Regions from separate parts of the Erythrobacter sp. SG61-1L genome, predicted to be linked through region 2. Evidence: predicted binding sites of a transcription regulator. Region 2 holds the regulator's gene; the other holds the start of a gene.
The links. The regulator LexA, encoded in region 2, represses DNA repair genes until DNA is damaged. The targets are predictions, from matches to a motif close to GTTCCNCNCTTGTTCT.
Positions count from the first base shown of each region.

Region 1 (7,509 bases), 300 kb from region 2:
GCGTGGGTGCAGACCAGCACCCGATCATCCCCGGCGAGAAACTCGCCGACGGCCTTGACCTTGGACTTGGCCACCTTGGGATCGTCCGCGCCGGGCGTGTTGCACAGGTTCCACTGGGGGGCGACCACCCAGTCGGCCCAAAAGCCATGCTTGCTGAGCGGTTCGCTTGCAAAGCTCGCACCGATCGAGCGCTCCGGCACGCAGACGATCGCCTTCTTCACGCCCTGGTTTGTCAGCTTGTCGAGCGCGATGAACATGAGAGCGCGGGACTTGCCAGAGGCTGGCGGCGACTTGATCAGCAGGTACTGCTCGCCCCGCTTGTCATAGGCGCGGGCCTGCATCGGCCGCATGCCGAGTTCGTTCGCCTTAGCCGTCGCACCGGTGCCGGCGGGGCAGAAGGTGACCGTGGGAATGATATCGCCGTTTGCCATGCAGTTTAGGCCGCCTTCTTGCCGGTCATCTTGGTATAGAGCTCGAAAAGCTTCTCGAGCCGTTCGGTGTCGTTACGGAACTTCCGTCCAATGTAGATCCGCTCCAGCACTTCGTCATTACGCTCATGTGCATGACGAAGGTTGTCGGGCATCTTCGCGGGATCGTAGAGTTCGGCAATCGTCTTCGGGAAATGGGCCTCGCGCGCGAGAAGGATGTCCTCCGCGCAGCGGGTAAGGTCGGCCTTGCCTTGTTCAGTCAACGTGGTCGGTATCGGGAAAGTGTTCCATCCCATGGTATTGGAGTAGCGGTAACGCGTTTCCAACTTTCCGCAGACGGCGCCGACCCAAACGAGGTGCAGCCGGGAGGCGACAACTGAAAGGTTCCAGAGAGGCGCGTCGTAGATGGCGAGAGCCAGATTAGATACCCGCACGTCCGGCGGCATCAACCCACACGGCAAATATTCACGACGTTCGGACGAGACGCTTGGCACCACGATGGTGTGCTTGTTACCGATAATCGTCCGCTCGAACTTGTAGGGAGTGTCTAAACCGGCGCGCCCGCGTTCGCTACCGTTCAGCCGATACTCCCGGATCTTTGAAAGCCGTTCCGCGATCGGGGGAATCGCGTAGGCAAGGTCAGCCTGATCATCCGAGATCCATAGGCAGTATCGCTGCAAGCCATTGATGAACTCAGCCGAGCCTACGATCGGCCTGATCAGGGGCTTGGCCTGCGGGTAGTCATCGAGCAGAGTGCGGGCCTCGTCGGTCGACAGCAAGAGGTTGCCTTGGTCCCGAGGGATGTTGCCTCCGAACATGACACCCAGCTCCGAAATGGGCTCCGACGCCCTCGCTACAATGACTGTATCGCCTGGCGAGAGATAAGGGTTGATGTTGGCAACTTCTTTTCGAGCTGCGTCGGAATAGATGAATTTCCTACGCTCCTGGGCATCTGCCACACCGACGATGATGCAGGTCACCTGCGCGTTTCGCGCCGCGTTGTTGCCCCACATGAAGTTCTCATGCGCAAAGAAAATGGCCTGACCATTAGCAAAGATCTTCGGCCAGATCAGCGGGACCTGAACCCCTTGGCAGATCGAGTTGGTTGACACGAAGGCGAAGCGTCCTCCGTGCCTGATGTAGTCTGACGCCTTCCAAAACCAGCCTGCTATATAGTCGACCGCGCGGACTTCCTGCTTTCCGGACTTAAAGGTCCGCAGATCGTCCTTCTGCTCTTTGGTCTGGTATTTGTCTCCGATGTAAGGTGGGTTTCCGCAGATGTAGGTCTCGCCACCTTCATTCTCGAAGTCGATCTCAGACTGGTCCAGCGGTGTGCCAAACAGGTCATCGGCCTGCATACGGACCCCGGACCCGGCCGGCGGGCAAAGTGCCAGCCAATCAAGTCGCAGCGCGTTCCCGTTCGTGATCCAGTTCTGGCTGTCGAGAGGAAGAAAATCGGCCAGCGCCTCCTTCTGCCCTCGATAAATCACGTCGCACTGGAACTCGGCGATAATCAGGGCCAGGCGCGCGATCTCGGCCGGAAAATCACGGAGTTCGATACCCCTGAAGTTGGTCAAGGGGATGGCCGACTTCCGGTTGGCGTCGCCTCGCCGCAGGTTGATCTCGGCCTCGATCTCCCGCATCTGCTTGTAGGCAATGACAAGGAAATTTCCCGATCCGCATGCCGGGTCAAACACGCGAATGTGCGCCATGCGGTTGCGCAGATTGAGCAGTTTGCGGCCATTGTCGCCCGCGTCTTCGAGCGCCGCCCGCAGGTCGTCGAGGAACAGCGGGTTCAGCACCTTCAGGATGTTGGGCACGCTGGTGTAATGCATGCCTAGCGCGCCGCGCTCCTCGTCGTCGGCGACCGCCTGGATCATGCTGCCGAAAATGTCGGGATTGATCTTCTTCCAGTTTAGGTTGCCGATCTGGATCAGGTAAGCCCTCGCGATCCGGCTAAAGCGCGGCACATCAGTGTTGCCTGAGAACAGCTGGCCATTGACGTAGGGGAACACGTCCGCCCAGCGCGGCGTGCCGGCTGCCTTGCGATAGCGCTCGTCCAGCTTCCCGTCGTGCCGCGTCGGCGTGTCCATCGCCTGGAAGATCTGGCTGATGACGTCATGCGTGTTGCTCGAATCCCGCGCGCTCATCTGCTCGACAGTCCGGGTGAACAGGCCCTCACCGTTGAAGATGTCGGTATCCTCGGCGAAGAAGCAGAAGATCAGCCGGGCCATGAAGTGGTTCATGTCGGCCCGGCGCTCGGCCGTCGCCCACTCCGGGTTGTCCTTCAACAGCTCGACGTAAAGCTTGTTCAGCCGGCTCGTCGCCCGAATGTCGAACGTACTCTCGCGGATCTGTTTGACCGTGGTTATGCCGGCAAGGGGCAGGAACAGGCCAAAGTGGTTAGGGAAGTCGGCAAAGGTACAGGCGACCGTTTCGCCGGTATTGAGGTCTTCCGCCTGGAAATCCTCTCCATCGGTGGCAAGAATAAACTTGGCCTTAGCCGCGGCGGTCTTAGGACTTTCGCGCAGCGCCTTTAGCGCCTGGTCAACGGCTCCGACGTCGCAGGTGGCGATATGGATGTTGCTACGCTGAAGCACGCCGCTCGGCAGATCGGACGCGTTTGAGGCCCCGCTACGCAGCTTCTTGAGCGTTGTGGCTTTATTTCCAAATGCTTCAAGGAACGCAAACGGGAACTCAGCCCGGTCAAAGGGAAGCTCCGCTAACTCCGAAATTGCCTGTTCGATCTCAACTGCATTCATGCGCCATCACTAGAACGTGAACGGGGGTGAGAACAAGCCGAGACCGCCTACGGTTCACTTCTCAACGGCTTGGACATTAAGAGCTCTTCTCCATTAGAAATTGCCTCACCCGCTCCTGCGTCTTACGTCTCGGCCGGCGACCTTCGCGAAGGTCCTGAACAAACCGTGGGTCCCCGACGGCCTGCCTACCAAACGTGCTGGCCTTCGTACCGCTACGCGTCATATAGCCCTCAATCTGGTCCAGGAGCTCCATCGCCTTCGACTCGCTTTCCGCTTGTGTTCTTGTTATGTTCTTATTAGGGAGGCTTCCTAGAGTCTAGGATCGAATTTCCTAGACGGATGCGATAGGACCCGCAGCGATGGAAGATGCACGCAAAGCCCTGGACGATCTGATCCAGCAACGAGGATGTAATTACTCCTCGATCTCCCGCCTTCTCGGACGCAACGCGGCTTACATCCAGCAATACATCCGCCGCGGCAGTCCCCGGCAACTGGACGAGCAGGACCGCTCCGTGCTCGCCCGCTTCTTCGGAGTAGACGAGAAGATCCTTGGCGCGCCCGAGCGGCGATCCGGCCCTGTCGTCGAACTGGTCCATGTCCCGGTTCTCGATGTCGAAGCCTCGGCAGGGCACGGCGCTTTGGCCGAGATGGAATCCAAATGCGCCCAGTTCGGGTTCGACGAGAAGTGGCTGCGCCGTCTGACCGCAAGCAAAGCGACGAGCCTTTCGATCATCGCCGTGCACGGGGATTCGATGGAACCGACCCTGCACGATGGCGATGAAGTCATGGTTGATCTGAATGATGGACAGTCGCGGCTGCGCGACGGGATCTATGTGCTGCGCATGGATGACATGCTCAGCGTCAAGCGGGTCGCAATCGAGCCGCAAGGCAAGCGGGTCTCGGTACTCAGCGACAATCTGGCCTATCCTAGCTGGCGCGGTCTGGAGAAGCGGACGATCAATATTGTCGGCCGCGTGCTTTGGTTCGGTCGCGCGCTGCGCTAGGTAGCGAACCCATGCTTGCGCTTCTTGCTGCCTCGATCGTCGCTGCCGGCCAGACCTTTACCTGCACACCCACGCATGTCTGGGATGGCGACGGGCCCATATGGTGCGCCGAAGGCGCTCATGTTCGCATCGCCGGGATCGCCGCGCGCGAAATGGACGGAACATGCCGGACCAACCAGCCCTGCCCCGACGGGTCGGCTATCGAAGCGCGCGACGCGCTCGTCGATCTTCTTGGCGGCCCTCGAGGGACCATCTCGACAGGGCACGTCGTGGTTCGTGGACCGAGATTGACATGCCGGTCGGAAGGTTCGGCAGGCGGCAACCGGACGGCTGCCTGGTGCCGACTGCCGAACGGAGCCAATCTCTCCTGCTCGATGATCCAGACACGCACAGTGCTGCGTTGGGATCGCTACTGGAAAGGGCCCGCATGCCGCTAGGCCCGGAACTCTATCTGACAGGCCGTCTTGCCGAAGGCCCCTTCGGACTTGAACTCCATTCGGGAGGCGGCGTGTGGGAGCTCGACACCGGGCGTGGAGCACGTCGATTGCTCGGACGCGAGGTGGAAGTCTGCGGACGCCGCGCCGGGTTCAACGAGCTCATCTGCGATCAGATCTGGCCAGCAGGACACCCCCGCCCTCCTCGCTCCAAATTCAATATTGAACTTCTCCTGGCGTGCAGTGTCGTGGGCTATGGTTTGATCGCATTCTTCATGGGCCTTGTTGGACGTCTCGGCTGATGCTGAGCGATTGGGAACTCTGGGCATGTGCCAACCACGTCCTGAAGACCCATGGTGAGAATGCACCGCTTCATGTCGCCGAGCAGATCGGCGCGCTCGCGCTGGCACAGGACGAGACGGGCATCGCCACCTGGAAAGCCATCGCCAAACGCGTGGCAGAGCTGATGGGCAAGGATCGCCTGACGCGGCTGCAATAAGCCAATATTACCTCAACCACGTCTCAATGCTGGTTAGCCCATCGGCGAGAGATCGCCCGGAAAGAGAGTGGGCTGAGAGCTCCTGCCGGCATTCCCCTCTCCTTCGAACTCCAAACCCTGCATGCGTTCGACCAGATGGCGCGCGAGATCGACACGAGCATTGCGCTGGGTTCGCGGGTCGTCAGCACCGAGCCCGACAAGCGTTGCTTCGGACGCAACCGCAAGCGCGACCTCGATGTGCGTAAACAGGATCTCATCGGCGATTCGGGACATGGTCGCCATGAGAACAAAAACAGAACTAACAGTCAACCGGTGCCATATGGACCCATGCGGATATACGCTGTGTCAGATCCCGATTTCGAAAGGCTTGGTGATCGAGCGATCGAGTTCGGGCGGCTCACGGCGGGGTTCCGGCGCCTTGTCCCTCGCTTTGCCCTTCGCCTGGCCCATTGCTGCCGCATCGCGCAGTTGATCGACCGTTTCGAGTGCCGAGCGCTTCATGCCCGGATTGCGCTCAACCGAAGCTTCGAGCTTGCCCGCATTGTCGACAAACAGGGTCAGACCATCGCGCAGACGGGTTATCGTCACGAGGAATGTCTGCTGGTTCGCAAGATTGCGTTCGCGGCTGTCCATGACGGCAATCCCGCGGTCGGAGGTCAGGCCCTGCGCCATATGCGCGTTGAGCGCGTAGGCGAGGTCAAGACGCTCGAGCATGGGGTCGCCCGGCCCCAGCCGGTGCTCGACGCCAAGCGAGGTTTTCACTGTGACACCCTTCGGATCAACCGCCACGATGCGCGCCTGATCGGCGTTGAGCAGGCCGCGCTTGTGATCGGTCGCCGTCCAGCGAATGCGGTCGCCATCGTGGATTTCTAGCGGGCGAACCTCAAACAGACGCAGCGGATCCTGATCACCTTGCGGTCGCGTTTGGCCCGGCCGGAATTCAAAGCGCTTGCCCCGCTCGCTCTGCAGCATCACGCGTTCGCGGGAGGGATCGGTCGCGATCACGTCATAGCGGCCCTTCTGCAGCCCTTGCCCCCTTTGCCGGCGGTCAACTTCGAGCACCATGCCGACTGCATAGCTGCGCGCATAGCGCATTTCCTCACGCGTCAGATTGACCCGCGACAGCACATTGAGACGCAAGGAACCCGGCCCCAATTCCCCATTAGCCTTGAGCCCGGTCTGGACCGCTTCGTTGACCTGTCCGCGCAAGTTGCGACCCGATGCATAGATCGCGGTGACCTCGCGCTCGGCCGGCGATAGCGAGAGCCAGGCGGCCGCAGCGTCGACGGCGGCTGTATTGCCCGAAGCGACGACATGCGGACCAAGATGCCGCAAGGCCTCATCGATATGTCCGCCCTGGGCTGCATATTGGGCATCGCGCAAGGCTCTTTCGCGGGCGCGCAGATTGGTGCTCATGATCGCGGTTTCGACGCCTGCCTTCTGCATCACATCGAATGGTTTACCCGCATCGACCGCCCCCAATTGCTTCCTGTCCCCAATGCTGGCGAAGCGGTCCAGCTGAAGCAGGTTGGCGATACGCACGAGCTTTTCCTTGTCCGCATTGCCGACCATCGAGGCTTCGTCGAGCAGCACTGTGGTGCCGCGCAAGGCCGCGCGCGCTTCGGCCAGCCTCGCCTGGTCCGCTCCTTCCAGAAGGCCCTGATGTTGGCGTAAAAAGCGCGCAACCGTCATCGAGGGTATGCCGGTGTCACGCTCGAGCATCTGCACGAGCGTGTTCTGGACTGCGAGCCCGAGCACGGACTTGCCTTCCTCGCGTAAGATGTCTGCAACGGGTTTGAGAACGGTACTCTTACCGGCGCCAGCTACGCCTTGAATCGCGACAATCCGGTTGTGCGAGGCGAGAAGCAGGCGCCCTGCCCCTTCCTGGCCGTGGTTCAAGGTCAGGCCATATTTGAGCTGGGAGAGTGCCTGAAGGCGCTCTCCGGCTACATCAGCTTCGACCACGGCTGTGCCATGTCCCCGTCCGCTTTCGACGGCCGCAATGATCCGCTGTTCAAGCCCGATCGCATCGCGGGTTGTGACAAGATTCCGATCTGCGCCCCTGCCTTTTTGCAGGTGGCCTTGGCGCAGCAATTGGTCGACGCGGTGTTCGATGTCGGTGAGCGTGGTGGGCAAAGCAAAGCCAAGCGCTGAGCGATAAATCTCGGTCCGCGAGAAGGCCGCCTCGCGTTCGCCCAAGTGCCGGATCGCCGATGCAACCGCATGAACCGCCGCGATCTGCTCGGGCGTCCGGCGCCCCATGTCGCGAGGCACAAGCGGGTCGCCCTCACGTAGCCCCAGACGCTCCGCGAAGGTCGCAGCCAGAAGGCGCGCCCGCTGGCCGATCGATCGCACCGAATTTCCAATTCCGGAGACGGAGCC
Region 1 covers NZ_JXQC01000003.1:688,863-696,371, reverse strand. Annotated here, with positions in the region: gene SZ64_RS03590 (DEAD/DEAH box helicase) at 1-431, opposite strand, end outside; gene SZ64_RS03585 (DNA methyltransferase) at 437-3,190, opposite strand; gene SZ64_RS03580 (S24 family peptidase) at 3,550-4,194, shown strand; gene SZ64_RS18910 (hypothetical protein) at 4,206-4,631, shown strand; gene SZ64_RS18905 (DUF5818 domain-containing protein) at 4,622-4,930, shown strand; gene SZ64_RS03570 (hypothetical protein) at 4,930-5,127, shown strand; gene SZ64_RS03565 (hypothetical protein) at 5,161-5,400, opposite strand; gene mobF (MobF family relaxase) at 5,473-7,509, opposite strand, start outside.
Region 1: SZ64_RS03580 (S24 family peptidase) is a predicted target of LexA. The motif match lies at 3,458-3,473, and genes of this name have one in related genera.

Region 2 (7,509 bases):
CGGCAATCGCGCCGCCAGCAGCAAGGCCGGTGCGGCCGATACGCTGGAGGCGCTGGGCCTCGACCTTGACCGGGCAATGGCCACGGCGGAAGAAACTCTGGCCGATATCGGCATATGCTTCCTCTTCGCAGGCAAGCATCATCCTTCGATGGGCCGCATCATGCCGATCCGCAAGGCAATCGGCCGCCGCACGATCTTCAACCTGATGGGCCCGCTGGCCAATCCGGCCGATGTGAAGCGCCAGCTGGTCGGCATTGCCCGCCCGGCCTATGTGCCGATCTATGCCGAGGCGCTGCAGCGTCTGGGCACTGACCATTCGATGGTCATTTCCGGCGATGAAGGGCTGGACGAGTTGAGCCTGGCGGGCGGCAGCGAAATTGCCGAAGTACGCGATGGCCGCATCCTGATGAAGCGGGTGGAACCTGCCGATGCAGGCCTGCCCGCCGCGCCGCTGGCGGCGATCAAGGGCGGCGATCCCGTCCATAATGCCGCCGAACTGCGCAAGCTGCTGATGGGCGAACATGGCCCCTATCGCGACGCCGTGCTGCTGAATGCGGCCGCTGCGCTGATCGTGGCGGGTGAAGTCCAGAGCTGGATCGAAGGCGTGGAAGAAGCGGCGGAAGCAATCGACAAGGGGCTCGCCAAGGCGATCCTCGACTGCTGGATCGATGCGGTAAAGTAAGAGTACAGGGCCGGAATAATGGATAAACTCGCCGAAATCTGCGCCACCAAGCGCGAGGAAGTCGCCGCGCGCAAACCGCTCGCCTCGCTGGCCGATCTCGACGCACGCGCCGCCGGGCAGAGCGCCCCGCGCGGCTTCCGCAAGGCACTCGAAGCGAAGATCGATGGCGGTTACGGCCTGATCGCGGAAATCAAGAAGGCCAGCCCGTCCAAGGGCCTGATCCGTCCGGATTTCCATCCCGCCGACCATGCCCGATCCTATGAGGCAGGCGGCGCGGCCTGCCTTTCAGTGCTGACCGACGCGCCCTATTTCCAGGGGCATGAGGATTTCCTGATCGAAGCCCGCTCGGCCTGTGCCCTGCCGGTGCTGCGCAAGGATTTCATGGTCGATCCCTGGCAGGTGGCGGAAGCCCGCTCCATCGGGGCCGATGCAATCCTGATCATCGTTGCCGCGCTGGATGATGCCCAGATGGCCGAGATCGAGGCCGCAGCCATTGAACGCGGCATGGATGTGCTGGTTGAAGTCCATAATGAGGAAGAGATGGAACGCGCCGCGGCGCTCAAATCCCGCCTCATCGGCGTCAACAACCGCGACCTGAAGCGTTTCGTCACCGATCTCGGCACGACGGAACGCCTCGCCCCGCTGGCGCCGGAAGGCACTTTGCTGGTGGGCGAAAGCGGCATCAACAGCCATGCGGACATCCTGCGCCTTGCCGATGCAGGCGTGCGCTGTTTCCTGGTGGGTGAAAGCCTGATGCGTCAGGACGATGTTACCGCCGCCACGAAGGCGCTGCTGGGCGCCTGATCGCCGCCCTCTGTCCTACAGGCACCCATTCTGGCATGGGTGGGCGATGGACACAGGCTCACCATGGGAATTTGCGTGCCGGGCATCCTCGATGGAGAGGCCCGGAACCGATCTCTCTGTACAGTGTCAACCTTGTCAACTTCGACGGAAAAGCGCGTAGCCGGATGACCAAGCTCACTCACCTCGACGAATCGGGCGCGGCCCGCATGGTGGATGTCGGCGCGAAGGCAGCCACTGCCCGCAAGGCCGTTGCCACAGGCCGCATCCGCATGTCGCCCGAAGCGCTGGATGCGATCCGCGACGGCGATGCTCCAAAGGGCGACGTGCTCGCCGCCGCGCGCATTGCCGGGATCATGGCCGCCAAGAAGACGGGCGATCTGATCCCACTCTGCCACCCGCTTGCACTGGACGCCGTGACTGTCGACTTCGCGTTCGAGGCTGACGGCGTACGCGCCACGGCCACAGCCAGCCTCACCGGGAAAACCGGGATCGAGATGGAAGCGATGACCGCCACCTCCGTCGCCCTGCTGACCATTTACGATATGGCCAAGGCGCTCGATAAAGGCATGGTGATCGAAGGCGTGCGCCTGCTGGCCAAGAGCGGCGGCAAATCGGGCGAATGGCACGCGCCGGAAGAATAGGCCGATGAAGCCGCCCCTTCCCCTCAGCGAGGCTCAGGCCCGGCTGCTTGCGTCAGTCGATGCTCTGGCGCCGGAAGATGTGCCGGTGGAACAGGCTCTCGGTCGCTGCCTTGCCGCGCCGCTGACCGCCCGCCGCACCCAGCCCGCCGCCGATCTTTCCGCTATGGATGGCTATGCCATGCGTGAGGGCGAGCATGGCCCGTGGAAAGTGGTTGGCGAAAGCGCGGCCGGCCATCCCTATTCCGGCATTGTCGGCGCCGGGGAAGCGATCCGCATTTCCACCGGCGCGCTGATGCCTGCGGGCGCCAGCGCGGTGCTGCTGCAGGAAAATGCGCATCGGGATGGAGAGACCCTCGCCCTCAATGGCGAAGGTGAGCCAAGCGCTCGCCATATCAGGCGCACGGGCTTCGATTTCGGCAGCGGCGATGCCCTGCTTCCGCCGGGCACCCGGGTCGGCCCGGCGCAGATCGCGCTCGCGCTTTCGGCAGGGAACAGTTCGCTCAGCGTCCACGGCCTGCCGCGCCTTGCCATTCTCGACAGCGGGGACGAACTGGCCGCCGATCCCGCCAATTGCGCCCTGCACCAGATCCCGGCCAGCAATGGGGCCATGCTCGCCGCGATGGCGAGCGGGCTTGCTGCCGACATTCAACGCCTCGGCCCGGTGCCCGACGATCTCGATGCACTCGCCGCCGCGCTCGACGCTGCCGGCCACGCCGAGGTGATCGTCACCAGTGGCGGCGCGTCTGTGGGCGACCATGACCTTATCCGTCCCGCGCTGGAAGCATGGGGTGCCCAGATCGATTTCTGGCGGGTGGCCATGAAGCCGGGCAAACCGCTGCTGGTGGCGCGCAAGGGCGGCACTGTCGTGCTCGGCCTGCCAGGCAATCCCGTGTCCAGCTTCGTCACGGCCTATTTCTTCCTGCTGCCCCTGCTGCGCGCCCTTGCAGGAAACAGTCGCCCGCTTCCCTCCCCCATCCCCCTGCGTCTGGCAGGAGAAATGCCCGCCGGAGGTGGCCGGATGGAGTTTCTGCGTGCCGTTCTGGTCGATGGCAAAGCCGTGCCGGTCACGGAACGCGATTCCAGTGCATTGCGCGCCATGGCCTCTTCCGGACTGCTTATAGAGCGGCCCGCCAACGCCCCACCGGCGCCACCGGGAAGCATTGTCCCGGCCTATTGGATCGGAAATGGCGGGGTTGCTTGACTTGGCTTGAGAAGTTGCCTAGTTGTTCCGCATTCGTTCCGTAGGTGGAACATTTGAGGAGGCCGCTTCGATGCTCACCGCCAAGCAACATGAGCTTCTGCTGTTCATCCAGACCCGTCTGGAAGAATCGGGCATTTCCCCGAGTTTCGAGGAAATGAAGGAAGCGCTGGACCTCAAGTCGAAGTCGGGTGTGCATCGGCTGATTTCCGCTCTGGAAGAACGTGGCTTCATCCGCCGCCTGCCCAACCGGGCGCGCGCGCTGGAAGTTCTCAAGAACCCCGAGGATGTGAACGCCAAGGGCAGCAAGCCCGCAGCGCCAGCGAATGATGCGGTCAGCCGCGTCGCTGCGCCGCCGCGCGCGCCCGTCTTTGCCGCGAATGACGTGATCGAGCTTCCGCTGCACGGCAAGATTGCCGCAGGCGTTCCGATCGAGGCGCTGGAAAGTGACCGGACCCTGCCGGTTCCCGCCGCCCTGCTGGGCGCGGGCGATCATTATGCGCTGGAAGTGTCGGGCGATTCGATGATCGATGCTGGCATTCTCGATGGCGACTTCGCGCTGGTGAAGCGCACCGACCATGCTCGCGATGGTGAAATTGTGGTGGCTCTGGTGCGGAACGAGGAAGCGACACTCAAATATCTGCGCCGCGAAGGTGGCCGCATCCGGCTCGATCCGGCCAATGCGGCCTATGATCCGCAATATTACGAACCGCATGAAGTGATCGTGCAGGGCAAGCTGGCAGGCCTGCTGCGCCAGTATCACTGAGGCGTATCACGGATAAGTTCTGGAAGGCGCGCCCGGCCCGTCGTAGCGGCGCGCCTTTCCGTTCCTCCACCAGCCATGTTCGCCCTGCCCTTCGGCAACGGACTTCATTTCATGGCGGTTGAGATAGAGGGCCAGTCCGCCCGTCTCGTCCAGGCTCCGGCGATCCGCCTTGATCCAGCGCGGGCGGCAGGATCTGGGCAGATAGCGATCCGCCACCACGATGTCGGACAAATCGCAGGCTGCGGCCAGTTGGCGCTCGTCGATCCGTTCCTTGCTCAGGGCCAGCAAGAGATGCCATTCACGCCCCTGCCGTTTCAGGGTGGCGACACAGAAATCCGCGCTGCATCGTGCGCCAGACCACTGGCTGATCGCCAGCACTTCGCCTTCTGCCCCGGCCATTTCCTGCAAAGTCTCCCGCGCAAAGGTGCTGCGGGATTCTCTCAGGACGAGCAGCCGCTCGTCCTCTCCGGTGATGCCCACTTCGCGCCCATCGCGTGAAATCAGCACATCGGGCACCGGCGTGATCGCCAGCAGGACGCAGGCCACTCCCAGTGGCAGCACCGCCCAGAGCCGCACCCGCCCGCGCCAGAGGGCAAGCCACAAGCTGCCGGCGATAAACAAGGCGAATGTCCCCTTGCCCATCTGCGGCATCAGCTTCACCGCCCCCGGCTGATCGGCGGTAAAATGCGCCAGAGCCAGCAGGAATTCGAGGGATTTACCCGCCAGCCACCATGCCGGTGCCCCCAGTCCTATTGCGTCCAGCGCCAGCGCCAATGCGATCAGCGGCATGGAGACGAAGGTAGTCAGCGGAATGGCGATCACATTGGCGAAGGCACCGTAAAGCCCGGCGCGGTGGAAATGGAACATCACCACCGGCATCAGCGCGAATTCAATCACCAGCCCCGTCACCAGCAACATGGTTCCCCGGCGCAATGCGGGAACCAGCCAACCTTCGTCGCGCGAGGCAAGGAATGCGCGGACTGGCCCTGCGCTATGCAGGGCGACGATGGCGATCACTGCCGAGAAGCTCATCTGGAAGCTCGGCCCCACCAGCGCTTCGGGCCAGAGCAGCAGAACGAAGCCCGCCGCAACGGCGATCAGCCGCAGCGAAAGCGGTTCTCGCCCCAGCGCCAAGGCCAGCAGAACCAGCACCGCGCCTACACAGCTTCGCACTGTCGGCACTTCCGCGCCGGTCAGCAGCGTGTAGCCAATCCCCGCCAGCGCCGCGATGGCGGCTGCGGCAACGGGCAGACGTATCCGCAGGGCCAGCCATTGCCACAATGCCAGCAGCCTGATTGCCATGAAATAGGCCGCCGCGATCACCGCGCTGACATGCAGCCCGCTGATGGAAAGCAGATGCGAAAGGCCCGCATCGCGCATCGCAGCCTCGTCCTCGCCGGCAATCGCCCCGCGATCCCCGCTCGCCAATGCGGCGGCAATAGTGCCCGCCGAACCATCGAGCCGTGAACGGACATGGTCAGCAAGGCGCCGCTGAAGCGAGCCAAAACCCCCTTGCTGCGCGGCAGGCTCCAGCAGTTCGGGCGCGGCAACCACACTGCCGGTTGCCGCCAACCCGTCAAACCATGCCGCACGGGAAAAATCGTAACTGCCAGGCAGCAGCGGCGGTGCGGGAGGCATGAGCCGCGCCTTGACCCTGATCCGCGCCCCCTCGCCCAGCCCGAGGATGTCCTTGTCCAGCGGAAGGTTCACCCTGACCTTCACGGCCCGGCTAGTCTCCGGCTCGCGCATTGCCAACACCAGCCTCGCCCGCCCGTCAGCAGGCTGCTCTATCCTTTCCAGCACCCGGGCATCGAATGTCCCGGCTATGGGATGTGCAATCGGTTCCGTTCCGACCAGCGACGACTTCGCCCAGACCACTGCGACTCCGAGCGAGAAGGCGAGTCCCACACCGAATATTGCCGCCCGCAAATGGGCACGCCGATCATTGTGGCGCCAGAACATCTGTGCGGCCATGCCGCCAAGGATACCGACGACAGCCGCGCATAACCATCCGATGGCCGTGGCGAGTACAAACCAGGCCCCAATTCCCGCGGAAAATGCCACTGCAAGCCAAGGCCCACGGTCGAATCCGGATGCGTCCAAAAATGCGTCGATCCTGTCTCCCACGCTGGACAAGAGGCGTTCCATTCGCCAATGCGTCTGCTGCATCGCAGCATCCTGTGGCAGTTCTTTCAGCGGAACGGAAACGGGGGTGCTGTCTGCCATAAGAACAATGGAAAGGATCAAGTGGGTCATGGCAAGCGTTAGCGGCAATGCAGCGGCAACCGGCAGCCCGGTGGTCACGCGCTTTGCGCCCTCGCCCACCGGCTTCCTTCACATCGGCAATGCCCGCACGGGGCTGTTCTCCTGGCTCTATGCCCGGCATTTTGGCGGCAAGACGCTGCTGCGGATCGAAGATACGGACAAGGTCCGTTCCACGCAGGAAGCGATTGACGTCATTCTGGACGGGCTGGCTTGGCTCGGCCTCGATTTTGACGGGCACACCTATTACCAGTCGCAGTTCGAAGCGCGTCATGCTGAGGTGGCACATGATCTGATCGCGCGCGGCGCGGCCTATCGCTGCTATCTGACGCAGGAAGAACTGACCGCCCGCCGCGAAAAGGCGCGCGAGGAAAAGAAGCCCTTCCGCATCGAAAGCGAATGGCGCGATGCCGTTCCTTCCACTTGGCCCGAAGGTCAGGATTACGTGGTGCGCATCAAGGCCCCGCGCGATGGCGAAACGGTGATCGAGGATCTCGTTCAGGGCAAGGTGACGGTGAAGAATGCGGAACTGGACGATTTCGTCCTGCTGCGTTCCGACGGTACGCCCACCTATATGCTTGCAGTGGTGGTGGACGACCATGACATGGGCGTCACGCACATCATCCGCGGCGACGATCATCTGAACAATGCCTTCCGCCAACTGACCATCATCAAGGCTATGGGCTGGCCGGAACCGCATTATGCGCACATCCCCCTGATCCACGGGCAGGACGGCGCCAAGCTTTCCAAGCGCCACGGCGCCATGGGTGTTGGCGATTATCGCGACGAACTGGGCATCCTGCCCGAAGCGTTGCTGAATTACCTGCTTCGCCTCGGCTGGGGCCATGGCGACCGCGAGGAATTCACCAAGGACGAAGCGATCCAGCTTTTCGACATCAAGGATGTCGGCAAAAGCCCGTCGCGCTTCGACCTCAAGAAGCTGCTGAACCTTAACGGCCATTACATTCGCGAAGCAGATAATGCCCGGCTCGCCGCGCTGATCGCCCCACGCCTTGGCCCTGCAGCCGACATCGACACGCTGGTGGCCGCCATGCCCGTGCTGAAAACCCGCGCGCGCGACATGAACGAATTGGCCGATGGCGCCGCCTTCCTGTTCAAGACCCGCCCGCTGGAAATGACCGAGCAGGCGCAGGCT
Region 2 covers NZ_JXQC01000003.1:986,009-993,517, reverse strand. Annotated here, with positions in the region: gene trpD (anthranilate phosphoribosyltransferase) at 1-682, shown strand, start outside; gene trpC (indole-3-glycerol phosphate synthase TrpC) at 698-1,486, shown strand; gene moaC (cyclic pyranopterin monophosphate synthase MoaC) at 1,651-2,127, shown strand; gene SZ64_RS05110 (molybdopterin molybdotransferase MoeA) at 2,132-3,328, shown strand; gene lexA (transcriptional repressor LexA) at 3,399-4,091, shown strand; gene SZ64_RS05100 (ComEC/Rec2 family competence protein) at 4,098-6,317, opposite strand; gene gltX (glutamate--tRNA ligase) at 6,346-7,509, shown strand, end outside.